DNA from 2 places in the Exiguobacterium sp. s189 genome. Region 1 is predicted to be linked to the other one. Evidence: riboswitches for the same ligand, from Rfam matches in the RefSeq annotation. Region 1 holds a riboswitch; the other holds the start of a gene.
What was found. Region 1 has a riboswitch for FMN ahead of ribD (bifunctional diaminohydroxyphosphoribosylaminopyrimidine deaminase/5-amino-6-(5-phosphoribosylamino)uracil reductase RibD). Riboswitches for the same ligand answer to the same signal wherever they lie in the genome.
Positions count from the first base shown of each region.

Region 2: another riboswitch for FMN. It lies ahead of KNO99_RS05895 (ECF transporter S component); the one in region 1 lies ahead of ribD (bifunctional diaminohydroxyphosphoribosylaminopyrimidine deaminase/5-amino-6-(5-phosphoribosylamino)uracil reductase RibD).

Region 1 covers NZ_JACSKM010000003.1:11,616-14,735, forward strand. Annotated here, with positions in the region: gene KNO99_RS04720 (homing endonuclease associated repeat-containing protein) at 1-59, opposite strand, end outside; gene KNO99_RS04725 (undecaprenyl-diphosphate phosphatase) at 513-1,325, shown strand; FMN riboswitch at 1,406-1,547, shown strand; gene ribD (bifunctional diaminohydroxyphosphoribosylaminopyrimidine deaminase/5-amino-6-(5-phosphoribosylamino)uracil reductase RibD) at 1,701-2,765, shown strand; gene ribE (riboflavin synthase) at 2,765-3,120, shown strand, end outside.
Region 2 covers NZ_JACSKM010000003.1:232,333-235,452, forward strand. Annotated here, with positions in the region: gene KNO99_RS05885 (NupC/NupG family nucleoside CNT transporter) at 1-283, shown strand, start outside; gene KNO99_RS05890 (nucleotidyltransferase family protein) at 322-894, opposite strand; gene KNO99_RS05895 (ECF transporter S component) at 965-1,552, opposite strand; FMN riboswitch at 1,716-1,858, opposite strand; gene KNO99_RS05900 (HesB/IscA family protein) at 1,957-2,313, shown strand; gene KNO99_RS05905 (NAD-dependent epimerase/dehydratase family protein) at 2,428-3,120, shown strand, end outside.

The DNA.
Region 1 (3,120 bases):
ATCATCCTCTGTTGTTCGGTGGACAGGTGATGGGATTTAGTGGTTAGCGTTTGACTCAATGATGGTTCCTCCTTCCATGGACTTAATTCTGAACCGACAAAGATGAAAAAAATGCTCCTACAATCATACTATCGGATGGTTTTTCGGATTTATTAACGTGATTTTGAAAATTATTAAACAATTCCTAAGAATTGGATAGGTCTAAAGTCACAGAAAAACATTTCAAAAAATGGTAACATTTCTATTACAAATTAAATCGAATTTCGAGATAAATGTAAACAAAAAGTTTTAATCAACCAAAAATGTCATATTTTTATAAAAAAGTACCCAACTGGAGAAATGGGGTCATCGCCTTCGCTCCAGATGAGTACCCTTCTATAATAAATTTAATTTTCAGACTAATCAATCGAATATTGAAATTACATCAAAAAATTTTTAACAGCTGGTCAACGAAAGTCCAATTCTGCTAAAATAGGCGCATTGAGTGAAAAACAGAAAAGAGGATTACCATTATGACAGTTTGGTTATTTTATACGTTGCTCGGATTGATCCAAGGATTTACGGAGCCGATTCCGATTTCATCGAGTGGGCATCTTGTTATCTTCCAAGAATTATTTAACATCGACTTGCCGGGATTGTCATTTGAAGTTTTCGTAAATTTTGCATCGCTCCTTGCAGTCTTGACGGTCTATCGTAAAGATGTCATCCGCCTCATCGTCAGCTTATGGACGTTCCTATTCAAAAAAGATCGGTCAGATGAGACGATGGTCGATGTGAAGTTTATTGGATTGCTGCTCGTCGCAACGGTTCCAGCCGGCGTGCTCGGTGTCATTTTTGGTGATTGGATTGGAGAAGTACTCGGTGGCGTCGCGACGGTCGGCTACACGCTCATCATCACAGGTCTCGCGCTTTGGTTCATTCGAAACATGCGCGGGAATAAAGGAGATGGCGGAATCACGTTACGTGACGCTGTATTGATTGGACTCGCCCAAGCGGTGGCGCTCATCCCAGGGATTAGTCGCTCTGGAGCAACCATCGTCATGGCGATGTTACTCGGAATCAAGCAAGAATCAGCACTTCGTTTTTCGTTCTTCTTGTTCATTCCAATCAGTCTCGGGACGATGATTTTGGACGGACCAGCGTTATTTACGAACCCAGAAACGCGTGACTTGTTTGGTCCGCTCATCCTTGCGTTCATCGCTTCTTATGTGTTGACTGCGATTTCGTTGAAGTGGTTCCAGCACATCATGGCAAAAGGCGAATTAAAGTATTTCTCATACTATTGCTGGATTGTCGGGCTTCTTGTCGTCCTCTTTCTCGCATAATCGAGGCGCTACTCTCACGGGTAGCGCTTTTTGTTTTGCGAAATAAAAACAATTGGGATACAGTAAATCTGTACAAACAAATATTCCTTCGGGGTCGGGTGAAATTCCCAACCGGCGGTGATGGGCCATGCCCTAAGTCCGTGACCCGGGCGCACGTGTGCGAACGGTGGATCTAGTGAGACTCTAGAGCCGACAGTATAGTCTGGATGGGAGAAGGAACAAAAAACAGGTCCGTGTGACCTGTGCTTCGTCGTACGCTTTTCTGTAAAGAAAACGTTTATTTGGCTTGTCCAAAAACGACGAAACCCTCCCACCAAGACCCTAAGGACCGTTCCTTAGGGTCTTTTGTTTGTACGGAAAAAAGGAGGGAGAACGATGAAACAGTACATGCAACAAGCCATCCAATTGGCGAGATCTGCCGACGGACAGACGGGTGTAAACCCGCTTGTCGGCGCCGTTCTCGTCAAAGACGGTCGCATCGTCGGGCTAGGTGTCCATCTCAAGGCGGGCGAACCGCATGCCGAGGTTCACGCCATCAAGATGGCAGGTGCGGCAGCGTACGGGGCGACACTGTACGTCACGCTTGAGCCGTGCTCGCATCATGGGAAGACACCACCGTGTGCCGACTTGATTGTTGAATCCGGAGTCAAACGAGTTGTCATCGCCATGAAAGACCCGAACCCACTCGTTGCTGGAAAAGGAATCATGCGTCTGAAGTCGGCTGGCATCGAGGTGGAAGTCGGTTTACTTGAAGAGGAGGCGCGGGCACTAAATCCAGCGTTCTTACGAGCGCTTGAGACGAAACGACCGTACGTCATCTTAAAGACGGCGACGAGTCTCGACGGAAAAGTTTCCTTGGATTCCGGTGAGAGTCAATGGGTGACGAGTCCGGAAGCCCGTCGTGACGTCCATGAACTGCGTGCCAAAACCGATGCGATTTTAACGGGGATCGGAACGGTGCTTGCGGATGACCCTGCACTGACCATTCGATTAGACCGTGAGACACGTCAACCGAAGCGAGTCGTCCTCGACCGTGACCTTCGCTTGCCACTCGCGAGCGCGCTTGCCCGAACGGCTGAAGACGTCCCGGTGCTCCTGTTCACTTCGTCAGACGACAGAGAGAAACGGGAACAGGCACGTGCCATGGGAATCGAGTTATTCGATTATACGTCGCTCGGAAACGTGCTCGAGACACTTTACGCGAACGGGGTTGGACGCTTATTGATCGAGGCGGGACCGACACTTGTCACGTCCCTTCTTGATGGAGGGTACGTGGATGAATGGGTCGCCTATCAATCACCGCGCGTGTTCGGTGGAAAAAATGGTGTCTACCGTTCACAGCAGGAAGGCTCGCTGGATGCGATTTCTCGTTTTGAGATTCATCATGTCGAGACGATCGGACCTGATTTGAAAGTCGTCCTTCGAAAGGGGGCGCTCTGATGTTTACAGGAATCGTAGAAGAAATCGGTTCGGTCAAATCGGTGAAGCGAAACGGTCCGTCCTTACGACTCGTCCTATCGGGAGCAAAGGTGCTCGATGACGTAAAAATCGGCGACAGCATTTCGGTAAATGGGATTTGTTTGACGGTCACAACGTTTGATGCGTCAACATTCGCCGTTGATGTGATGCCAGAGACACTGAAAGCATCCAGTCTAGATGGCGTGAAGCCAGGAACGCGCGTCAATCTCGAACGAGCGATGCCGGCGAACGGACGATTCGGCGGACATTTCGTGTCCGGACATGTTGACGGCGTCGGACGCATCACCAAGAAGCGTCCACTCGCAAATGCCGTATA
Region 2 (3,120 bases), 220 kb from region 1:
CGGTAGCTTCCTCGGTCAAAAACTAGTCTTGAACGAATTCGTTGCATTCTCTGAGTTTGCACCAATCATCGGTTCTGGTGATTTGTCAGCTCGTACAGAAGCAATGATTGCATTCGCACTTTGTGGTTTCGCCAACATTTCATCACTCGCGATTCTTCTCGGTGGTCTTGGTGGAATGGCACCAAACCGTCGTGGTGACATCGCACGTATGGGTGTCCTCGCGATTCTCGCAGGTACGCTTGCAAACTTGATGTCAGCTACATTGGCTGGACTTCTTCTCTAATCGATATAAGAAAAAGCGATCACTTCGGTGGTCGCTTTTTAGTATGCGGATGATTGTTGGAGTGTGATGTTTGGCCACTGGGCGCCCCAGTTCTTTTGTTCGAGTCGTTTCAAGTAAATCGAATGCTTTGAAGAAGTTACTTCAAACAACGGTGTTGGCTTCACTTGCAGACTGAGCAAATCTTGAGTTCCGTATGGCGCGGCGAGGATGAGCTCGTCATTTGAATCAAGTCGTACCCCGATTGCTGTTACCGTCTCAGGGAAATGGGCTAGTGCATCCGTCGATGAGGTGTACGGTGGGAGGTGGTTCACATGATGCATTCTTGCTTGGTTTTTGACAGACCAAGGCACGTCTGGATCTCGTTGATACAACGTCTGCTCTAATTCTTTCTCGATTCGTTCTGATGTTTGAGTCGGGTCGAAATAAATCACATCCACGTCGTCCGTTTGTGTCGGTGTATCGTATCCATGAAGATGGTCCCATATTTTTGCGCGAATATAGCCGGCGCAAATCCACCAGTCTGGCAGACGAAGAGTAGCAACGGTGCGAAGAAGGTTCATAAGTTCTGCATCTTGTTGTAAGAAATCAATCAAATCCTCTTCATGTTTCATCAATCAAACTCCTCCTGATCCATCGGATTGAAAAAAGCACCTAGGCAACGCCTAAGTGCTCGTATATCGATTATGCTTGAAGTTGTACGCGCTGACGTTCGATCCACGGCTTCAATTTCAAGAAGAGTGGAACGAAGAGTGCGCTGATCAAGATCGCTTTAATTAAGTTGAACGGTAAGATTCCGTAAAGGACGAGATCCGTCTTCACGGCCGGGTCGGCCATGTCTGCCATTCCGAAGAAGAAGGCATAGGCTGGCAAGATGACGAGATAGTTTAAAATGGCGAGGCTGAGTGCCATCGTGATTGTACCGGCGAGTAGTCCAGAAGCGAGTGCTTTGTTCGTCTTCCGTTTGTGGTAGAACCATGCGACCGGGTACATGAATGCGACACCTGCGAAGAAGTTTGCGACTTCTCCGACCGGGACACCGCCACCGTTAAAGACATAGTACAAGACGTTTTTCAATCCGACGACCACGACACCTGCGAGTGGGGAAAAGACGATACCGGCAATGAGTGCAGGAATGTCACTGAAATCCACTTTGAGGAATGGTGGTAAAAATGGGAGCGGGAAGTTGAATAGCATGAGTACGAACGAAATCGTCCCGAGCATCGCCAAAGTCACCATAGTTGTCAGTCGTTTGTTGCGCGTAGTTTTCATCAGAATCTCTCCTTTAGGTCGCTCCTCGATGAATGGCACCCGTCGCATATAAAAACCCGATTGCAATGAAGACAATCGGGAGAGTTTACGCGCATACGAAATAGATGTTTTCCGAGGTGGAAAAGTCCACGTCAAAGAAAACATCCGAATATCGGTCGGATGCCGCCATCTTCTCCCATCCAGACTGTACTGTCGGCTTTCGAATCTCACGAAATCAGCAAGCAACGCCTTGCTCGCTCACGGGCTGAGAAGAATAAATTCTTCAATACCGCCGGTCGGGAATTTCACCCTGCCCCGAAGATGGAACGATTTAATTTTTTTTGTTACAGTTTAGTTATACAAGATAATGCACAAAACTACAAGTCAATTGACTTGAATTGAAGATAAAGTGAGGAGGAGTTCAGATGATTCATTTGACAGAATCAGCAGCACTTCAAGTACAAGAGATGATGAAACAGACCGAACGCCCGGATGCACAATATTTGCGAGTGAAGGTCCAAGGTGGCGGATGTACAGGACTTTCATATGGAATGGGCTTTGATGAGGAAAAGACGAATAAAGATATTCAATTCGACCATCACGGCGTCCGCGTCATCGTTGCGGAAGTCGATCACGGTGTCGTCGATGGGCTGGAGATTGATTACAAACAGTCGATGCTCGGTGGGGGCTTCACGATTAAAAACCCGAATGCCATCGCCACGTGTGGTTGCGGCTCAAGTTTCCGAACGGCAACGAACGCCGGTACGCCAGGAGAATGCTAATTATTTTTAGACTATGGAGCGCCATAGTCTTTTTTTTTGTGCGATTCGACCAGTTACGGAACGTCGGTGAAAGGGAATGTAGGGAAGAGAATCGTATTGAAGGGGGCTAGGGTGATGAGGAAAGTATTGATTTTTGGAGGATCGCGCTATTTCGGGAAACGACTTGCCTTACGACTCGCGGAGGCGGGGGATGATGTGACGATTGTGACGAGGGGACAGTTGCAAGTACCAGAAGCCGAAGGGATACGGTCCATTAAAGGAGACCGACAATCAGTCGCGACGATGAAAGACTTGGCACGAGAACGGTATGACCTCGTCTACGACAATATTTGCTTTACCCCGTATCAGGCAAAAATCGCCTCGGATGCGTTTATGGACAAAGTCGGAAAGTATGTCCTGACGTCTACAATGTCGGTATACGCGCCGGGACCTGATTTAAAGGAGAGTGACTTTAATCCGCTCCATTATGAATATCATCTAGAAGCTGAGCATGACTACGGACAAGGGAAGCGAGAGGCAGAGTCGTTCTTCTTCCACCGGGCTTCGTTCCCAGTTGCGACCGTACGCTTACCGATTGTCCTCGGACCAGATGATTATACAGATCGACTCAAATTTTATGTGGACGCGATTCGCAACGAGGAACCGATTGTGTTGCATCATCCAGAAGCGAAAATGGGCTTCATCTCGAGCGCAGAAGCAGCAGCATTTTTAGAATGGGTGGGACGTGCGAACGTGACTGGACCTTTCAATGCAGCGAGTGACGGTCTCATCTCCATGGGTGCTTTAATGGAGCGAATCGGGCAACAT